4 regions of the Metabacillus sp. YM-086 genome follow, and region 2 is predicted to be linked to each of the others. Evidence: riboswitches for the same ligand, from Rfam matches in the RefSeq annotation. Region 2 holds a riboswitch; each other region holds the start of a gene.

Region 1 (2,205 bases), on a different contig from region 2:
TTTGTAGGCTTGAATAGCATTTTCACTATAAATGAACCCTGATTCTGCTTCAAAGCATCCAATAAAATGTTCTGGAACAGAAAATCCCGGCCACCTTCTCTTCACCTCATTGCTAGTAAGTACCTCTAATGGCAATTCATATTTATTTGCAGCAGCAATTGTTTCCTGTAGAAATGCAGAGTCTTTTGGTCCGAGTCCTATAACACCTGTTTTCTCAAAGATCTTATAGCCAGTTTGTGCTTCTAAATCCTCCCATAATTGTTGAGCACGTTTAACTAAGCTTACATACTGTCTGCCTTCACCATAGGCATGCCGAATCATTCGAGTATCTCCATGGTGGCTTCCACGATTATGCGGCGGGTCAAAGGCATCAATTAACACAGTCTTTACTTGCTGTTGTGCTAAAAAGGCACCAGCTGCCATTCCCATCGTTCCTGCACCGATGATTGCTACGTCAAAAATGTGTTTCTTTTCCAAGCTATGTGCCTCCTATCTCTTTCATCAGTTGTAATGTTACAATGTTTAAAATAATAAAATTTAATAGATTCCTGGACTTTTAAATGGTTAAATTTATAGGAATTCTGCTAAAAATGGGATATTAATAAAAAATTGTTTGACAATAGTCTTAATATTAAATAATATCATACTATACTAAAAACTGAATATCTTATCACGAGAGACTGAGGGACAGGCCCGACGACGTCCAGCAACCATCATTTATGAAAGGTGCTAATTCCTGCAGAGTGTTTCATTCTGAGAGATAAGGTTTAGATAGAAAAAGCCTCTTTCTGATTGAAGGAGGCTTTTTTGTTTGATAAAAGAACCGAGAAGACTAAATTGCTGTATATAATAATTCGAAATTTACATAAAATTTAAAATAATCATTGCAATACCAATTCTATTCGTTATAATAGCACTATTATTCCTATGAATTTAGTGAGAATTAATATTTACATCATAATGAAAAAAGGAGTCAATGAAATGAAAAGAAAATCTCGATTACTTGTACCGATGATTGCACTATTAGGCTTAGCTGGAATAGTAAGTGGTTGTTCATCAAAAGAAACTGCAAAAGAAGAAACAGGTGATAAAGTCATTTTAGTTGGAACACAAAATGATTATCCACCTTTTGCTTTTGCTGATGAGAACAATGAACTTACTGGATATGATATTGACGTAGTGAAGGAAATTGATAAAAAGCTAGATGGTTATACGTTTGAATTTGTTGCTACACCTTGGGATAGTATGTTTCTTGCATTAGAATCAAATAAAATTCAAGCAGTTGCAGATCAAATAGCAAAAACACCAGAACGTGAAGAGAAATACTTATTTACAGATGAATCTTATTTTGCTGCAGAAACCGTCATTGTTGTGAAATCTGGTCGAACAGATATTAAGTCAATAGAAGATTTAGAGGGTAAAAAGGTCGGAGCGTTGGCTGGCGATTCTTATACGCTTTTGCTAGAAGAACATAATAAGAAAGCTGAAAATGACATTATTCTAAAATATAGCGAAAGTGGTACTCCTTCAGAGATTTTACAAGATGTACAAAATGGACGCATTGATGCCTATGTTAATGATCCAATCATGATTAATACGGTTTTGGAAAAATATGATCTTGATGTAGAGATTGTTGGACAGCCTATCGTTCAAGATGATATGGGAATTGTATTTAAAGATGAGAAGCAGGGTGAGGAATTAAAAGCACTGGTCGATCCTGTTATTAAGCAACTGAAAGAAGATGGAACGTTAGCTGAACTTTCGAAAAAGTGGACTGGTGGAGAATATATCCCTGAATAAGGTTGAAGAAGGGAATTCAAAATGGAAAATTTATTAGATATTGGTTTTTTAATAGAAAGCTTTCCTGCTATTGTTGCAAGGTTACCAATTACAATTGGCATTGCGGTAGGCTCATTAATTATAAGTTTATTTATTGGACTTGCCACAGCACTTATAAAAATCTATCAAGTTCCAGTATTAAAGGCAATTTCTTCTTTTTACGTTTCTTTTATTAGAGGTACACCATTGTTGGTGCAGATTTATCTTGTTTTTTATGGTATACCAAAAGTAATTTATTTAATTCAAACGGAATACGGTTTGCTTCAAAATTTTGATGTGAACATTATTGCTCCAGAGATTTATGCATTATTAGCCTTTTCAATTAATTTGGGTGCGTATTTGTCTGAAACGATCAGATCAGCCATT
Region 2 (2,205 bases):
GCAGTAGAAGCTCCGCTCACAGCAGGGTGAGCCATAATAGGCACCGTTACATCCGGATCCTCTGCTAAGCTTTGTAGTACATCTAACCCGTATGCAAATACGTTAAACAACAAAACATTTGCACCAAGCTCTGAAGCTTTTTTAGCTTTATCTTTAAGATCAAATGTTTTACCAGACAAATTCACAGCATATAAAGCTTTATGTCCAGTTTCTTGAAACACCTGGTTTAATACCGCTTTACCAGCAAGAATTCGCTCCTCGAATGGAGTTAATGGATTATCAAACAGAATTTCATCGTCTTTTACTAAATCAACCCCACCCAATACTTGCTGTCTTAACTGATCTTTTAAATATTGTAAGTCACGACCAATTACACCCTTAAAAATACTCATTAATAAAGGGCGATTATAAACACCGACTAATTCCCGAATTCCTTGTACACCAAATTTCGGCCCCGGAAACGCTGCTTTCACAACTTCCGAGAACTCTAAATCAAGTAATTTTACTTCACCGTCTAGAGATAGCTTTCCGAAAACAGTTGTTAATATGGCGGGGAGATCATGAAAATAATTTATACTCGGATAAGCAATTTTAATTATTCCTTTAGTTACGATTTTTCCTAAAAATTGATTTGTTTTGTCACAAGATTCTAGCTGACTGACCTCTAGAACACGACCTTTATGAGCTTTAAGTTGCTCCTGTTCAAGTAATGGAAGATCTGTCCAGGAACCAACCGTTAATCCTAAAGCAATTCCTTCTGCTTTTTTATGTAAATCTCCTTTAGCATCGTGTACAAGATATGTAGCAATGACTTCACTCACTTAAAACCCTACTTTCTATATATCACGTTTTCTGAATCTTTCTATTTATCGTACTAATTCTATCATCTTTATTTAGTTTATGCATAACATTCCTTTTCTATTTTTTCTGTTTTTTTAAATAAAAAAAACCTCTTTGATAGATCAAAGAGGTTACTAAATGCATAAGTAATAAGCAATCTCCTTATCTATCAGCGAATGCTGCAAGAATTAGCACCGTGCTTAACCTAAGTTAAGTCGGTTGCCGGGCTTCATTGGGCTAGTCCCTCCACCTGCTCTTGATAAGAACGAAACGTTCATTTTTGAAATTAATATGGATTATGCCAGATCTCACTTCTACTGTCAAGAGGAAAAAATTAAGGCGTAATGTCTTAAAAAAGATTAAGGGCCTTAATTCTATCGGCAGCTTCTCTAAGCCGGTCCTCGGATGTTAATAAACCAACTCTAACGTATCCCTCACCATATTCACCAAAGCCTACTCCTGGTGCTACAACGACGTGTGCATGCTGAAGTAGAAAATCAGAAAACTCCTCAGAAGAATCAAATTGTTTTGGAACTGGCAACCAAGCAAAAAACGATCCTGACGGTGCCGTAACATCCCAACCGATCTCACGAACAGCTGTAATGAGAGCATTTCTACGTGATTCGTAACGTGCATTTAGTTCTTCAACACATGTTTGCGGACTAAGTAACGCATGTGCAGCTGCTTCTTGAATAGCACTAAATACACTTACATACATATGATCTTGCAATAAATTTATAGCTTTAATCACTGAAGGATTTCCAACAGCAAAACCAATTCTCCAACCAGCCATATTAAAGGTTTTGGAAAAGGTATAAATTTCGATACCGATATCTTTAGCACCAGTTGTTTGTAAAAAGCTAATTGGCTTTTTTCCATCAAAGCCAATTGCTCCATATGCAAAATCATGAACCACACAGATGTTATTTTCTTTTGCGAATGAAACTGTTTCCTCAAAGAAACTTTCGTTTGCCGTAGCACCAGTAGGATTATTAGGATAATTCAAAAACATTAGCTTCGCCTTTTCTACAGCGTCTTTAGATAAGCTCTTGTAATCCGGTAGGAACTGATTTTCGCTTAATAAAGGCATCACTTCCATTTTGGCACGTGCCAATTCTACTCCTGACCAATAATCCGGGTATCCAGGATCAGGTACAAGCACAACATCATCCGGATTTAACAAGCATTGAGGAACCTCAACTAACCCAGCCTTTCCTCCGAATAGAATCGCTACTTCACTAGCAGGATCTACCTCCACTCCGTACTCTCTTCTGTAAAAGGTTGCGACAGCTTCCTTTAAAAACATTTGCCCACGAAATGGCGAATATTTGTGATTTTGAGGATTTCTAACGGCTTTCTCCATTG
Region 3 (2,205 bases), on a different contig from region 2:
CTAGAAAAGAATAATTTCCCTTATGTTGATAATTAGTATAACACATTAATTTTAATAAAACATACTATTTAGTGATTTGCTATCATTAAATTTTTGAATTGAAAAAATATTTTGCTATTAGAAAAACTTAAGCTTTGTACAACACATCACACTAGCACAATGTAGAAAAACAATTGATATTTATATTTCTATAGGATATGGGACACAATAGTGATAGACATCTATCAAATATTTTAATAAATCAATGGTAATAGTTGTCGATTTTTGTTGACACCAATAGGTTAGTGCGCTATGATATGTCCTTGAACGGATTCTCTTATCCCGAGCTGGTGGAGGGACAGGCCCTATGAAACCCAGCAACCTGCTATCAAAGGAAAGCGGCGACTGCGCACTAATTATATAGTTTTATTGAACAGTTTTTTTGCCTGACCTAAGAAAAGCACGTTATGAATCAAAACTCGTTTTGATTCATGTTGTGTTTTTCTTAGGTCAAGAATGATGCGAGAGCATCATTCAAGCAAGCGATAGCTTGCTTAGGCAAAAAAGACCAATCTGTGGAACTATGTTAAACCGACGCAATCTAGAACGACATTTTCCGACGCAAAGGTGCTAACCTGAAGCAAGGCGAAAGCCCTTGATCGATAAGAGCGAAAGGCGATGAACGATGATAAACCTTTCCTCACATGGGAAAGGTTTTTTTTGATAACAGAAAAAAGTATTCTTCATTAGAGTTTTACCAGGACAAGCATGTGGTAAAGGTACATAATACTTCTGTTCACAAAATATGCCAACGTGATTTTCTAAAGGTCATACTTTGGGAAGAGTTCCGGATCAAATGAATGAACATGAATATGAGGAGGAAGCTTTTAATTATGTCTAAAAAACGTCTTTTTACTTCAGAATCTGTAACAGAAGGCCATCCAGATAAGATCTGTGACCAAATTTCAGATTCAATTCTTGATGCAATTATTGCAAAAGATCCAAATGCACGTGTAGCGTGTGAAACTTCTGTTACTACTGGTTTAGTGTTAGTTGCAGGAGAAATTACAACTAGTACGTATGTAGATATCCCAAAAATTGTCCGTGAAACAATCAAAGACATTGGTTACACTCGTGCTAAGTATGGTTTTGATGCGGAAACTTGTGCTGTATTAACATCAATCGATGAGCAATCAGCAGATATCGCTATGGGTGTAGACCAAGCTCTAGAAGCTCGTGAAGGTCAAATGTCAGATGAGGAAATTGAAGCAATTGGTGCAGGGGACCAAGGTTTAATGTTCGGGTTTGCATGTAATGAAACAAAAGAATTAATGCCACTTCCAATTTCGTTAGCACATAAATTATCACGTCGCTTAACAGAGGTTCGTAAAGATGAAATTCTTCCATACTTACGTCCTGATGGAAAAACACAGGTAACTGTTGAATATGATGAAAATAATAAACCAGTTCGTATTGATACAATTGTTATTTCAACTCAACATCATCCTGAAGTTACACTTGAGCAAATCCAACGTAACCTAAAAGAGTATGTTATTAATCCTGTTGTTCCTGCAGAATTAATTGATGAAGAAACAAAATACTTTATTAATCCAACAGGTCGCTTCGTTATTGGTGGACCACAAGGAGATGCTGGATTAACTGGACGTAAAATCATTGTTGATACTTACGGTGGATATGCACGTCATGGCGGTGGAGCATTCTCTGGTAAAGATGCAACAAAGGTTGACCGTTCTGCAGCATATGCAGCTCGCTATGTAGCGAAAAACATCGTTGCAGCTGGTTTAGCTGATAAATGTGAAGTTCAATTAGCATATGCAATTGGCGTAGCACAGCCAGTATCTATTTCAATTGATACGTTCGGAACAGGAAAAGTTTCTGAAGAAGTATTAGTAGAAGTTGTTCGCAGTAATTTCGATTTACGTCCTGCTGGGATTATTAAAATGCTTGACTTAAGACGTCCTATTTACAAACAAACTGCAGCTTACGGACATTTTGGCCGTAATGATCTTGATCTTCCTTGGGAAAGAACAGATAAAGCAGATGCTTTAAATAAAGCTGCATTACAATAAGGTATAAAAGGTCTGATGTGAATGTTCACATCAGACCTTTTTTGTTGGAGCCAAGTTCGTTTGGGAATACAAGCGTAAACGTAGTACCTTTGCCGAGCTTACTATTGAATTCCATTCTACCCCCGTGCAAAAGAAC
Region 4 (2,205 bases), on a different contig from region 2:
AATAGAAGCAGAATTAGTTTCCTTCAGCATTGACCCTGAACATGATACACCAGAAGTATTAAAAAAGTTTGGAGATCAATTTGGTGCGGATTATAAAACTTGGAACTTTTTAACAGGCTATGACCAAGCGGACATTGAATCTTTTACTAATATAAGTTTCTTAGCACCCGCTGCAAAGCTCGAAGGCTCAACTCAATATGTACACAGTACTTCGATTTTTCTCATGAAAGGCAGTCAAATTCTAGAACAATACGATGGAGTATCTAACGTACCATTTGAAAAAATAATCGAAGATATCAAACTATTACAATAATTCTATTGCATTCTCCACTTGAATAAGGTACAGTAATAAAAAGTTAAACATTTTAAAAATTTCATATATTTCTTATCAAGAGAGGCAGAGGGACTGGCCCTATGAAGCCTCAGCAACCGGTTCATAACGAGTGAAGATCTGGTGGATTGATGATAGATAAACTCTAAGTAAGTTTTTCACAGCACCGACAGGAAATGAAAAATGAATGGAACAAAGTGCTCTTGTTTGTAACAGGCATTTTTCATTTTCTGTCGAGGTTTGCAGAGCAAGCCGCAAGCACTTGCGTGCTGTGAAAAAGCTATACAACACTAATTATGAGTTTACTTATTAACAACACCATACAAAGACTTCTGCGAGTGCCAAGGTGCTAAATCCAGCAAGCCACACCAGCTTTATGCTTGAGAGATAAGAAGAAGCGCACTTAACGACACAGTCTTCTTCTTAACGAGGAAGACTTTTTATTTTGCTTTTTTTAAAACATGTACGCTTTCTCTCATGTACATATTGTTAAATTTAAATCTTAGGAGTGACAAACATGAGCAAAAGAATTGAAACGAAATTAGCACAAATCGGAAACCGCAGTGAAAATGTTACAGGTACAGTTAACCCGCCAATTTATTTATCAACAGCCTATCGTCATGCAGGAATTGGAGAATCTACTGGATTTGATTATATCCGTACAGGAAATCCTACAAGACTTTTAGTCGAAAAAGCAATCGCAGACCTTGAGCATGGCGACCGTGGCTTTGCCTTCAGCTCAGGAATGGCCGCGATTCAAACAATTATGGCCCTCTTCCAAAGCGGAGACGAACTGATCGTTTCTTCTGACCTTTACGGTGGAACATACCGCCTCTTTGAAAGAGAATGGAGAAAATATGGATTATCATTTCAATATGATGATTTCACAAATCCCGTTGAAACGGAAAAATTGATTAATGATAATACAAAGGCTCTATTCATTGAAACGCCTACAAACCCATTAATGCAGGAAGCCGACATTAAAGAACTAGTAGCAGTTGCAAAAAAGCATAACATACTCGTGATTGTTGATAACACTTTCTATACACCACTTCTTCAAACGCCAATCTTAGACGGAGCGGATATTGTGATCCATAGTGCCACGAAATATTTAGGAGGACACAACGATGTTCTTGCAGGCTTGGTTGTAACAAAAGGTCAGGAATTAAGTGATGAATTCTTCCAACATCAAAACGCAATCGGTGCAGTTTTATCCCCATTTGATTCTTGGTTATTAATGAGAGGGATGAAAACTTTATCCCTTCGTATGAGACAGCATCAAGAAAATGCTCAAAAGGTAGCGGCATTTTTAGAAGAGCATGAAGCTGTACTTGATGTACTGTATCCTGGTAAGGGTGGAATGCTTTCATTCCGTTTACAAGATGAAGCATGGGTAAATCCGTTCCTGAAAAACTTGAAAACAATTACTTTTGCAGAAAGTCTAGGTGGAATCGAAAGCTTCATTACGTATCCAGCTACGCAAACACATATGGATATTCCTGAAGAGATTCGAATCGCAAATGGTGTCTGTAACAAGCTGCTACGTTTTTCAGTAGGTGTTGAGCATGCAGAAGATATTATTGAAGATTTAACACAAGCATTTCATGCAATGAAAGGAGCGGAAGCAGTTGAGCAATCATGATTGGTCATTTCAAACAAAGCTACTTCATAACGAGTCAAAGGTTGATCGTGGCACAGGATCGGTAAGTGTGCCGATTCATCATTCCTCTACTTTTCATCAATTTGATATTGATGAATTTGGGAAATATGATTATGCACGCTCAGGAAATCCCACGCGTGAAGCGTTGGAAAGTGCGATTGCGGAGCTAGAAGGTGGATCTCGTGGATTGGCGTTCTCTTCTGGTATGGCAGCT

What was found. Region 2 has a riboswitch for S-adenosylmethionine ahead of mtnW (2,3-diketo-5-methylthiopentyl-1-phosphate enolase). Riboswitches for the same ligand answer to the same signal wherever they lie in the genome.
Region 1: another riboswitch for S-adenosylmethionine. It lies ahead of ACEWK1_RS14695 (transporter substrate-binding domain-containing protein); the one in region 2 lies ahead of mtnW (2,3-diketo-5-methylthiopentyl-1-phosphate enolase).
Region 3: another riboswitch for S-adenosylmethionine. It lies ahead of metK (methionine adenosyltransferase); the one in region 2 lies ahead of mtnW (2,3-diketo-5-methylthiopentyl-1-phosphate enolase).
Region 4: another riboswitch for S-adenosylmethionine. It lies ahead of ACEWK1_RS05920 (methionine biosynthesis PLP-dependent protein); the one in region 2 lies ahead of mtnW (2,3-diketo-5-methylthiopentyl-1-phosphate enolase).

What each region holds. Positions count from the first base shown of each region.
Region 1 covers NZ_JBLUOI010000032.1:14,642-16,846, reverse strand. The annotation lists gene solA (N-methyl-L-tryptophan oxidase) at 1-477, opposite strand, end outside; SAM riboswitch class I at 665-767, shown strand; gene ACEWK1_RS14695 (transporter substrate-binding domain-containing protein) at 982-1,800, shown strand; gene ACEWK1_RS14690 (amino acid ABC transporter permease) at 1,822-2,205, shown strand, end outside.
Region 2 covers NZ_JBLUOI010000002.1:52,397-54,601, reverse strand. The annotation lists gene mtnW (2,3-diketo-5-methylthiopentyl-1-phosphate enolase) at 1-821, opposite strand, end outside; SAM riboswitch class I at 1,000-1,106, opposite strand; gene ACEWK1_RS01155 (pyridoxal phosphate-dependent aminotransferase) at 1,190-2,205, opposite strand, start outside.
Region 3 covers NZ_JBLUOI010000025.1:44,835-47,039, forward strand. The annotation lists SAM riboswitch class I at 314-648, shown strand; gene metK (methionine adenosyltransferase) at 873-2,069, shown strand; gene ACEWK1_RS12545 (sensor histidine kinase) at 2,095-2,205, opposite strand, start outside.
Region 4 covers NZ_JBLUOI010000009.1:17,654-19,858, reverse strand. The annotation lists gene ACEWK1_RS05925 (SCO family protein) at 1-313, shown strand, start outside; SAM riboswitch class I at 383-725, shown strand; gene ACEWK1_RS05920 (methionine biosynthesis PLP-dependent protein) at 849-1,973, shown strand; gene metC (cystathionine beta-lyase) at 1,960-2,205, shown strand, end outside.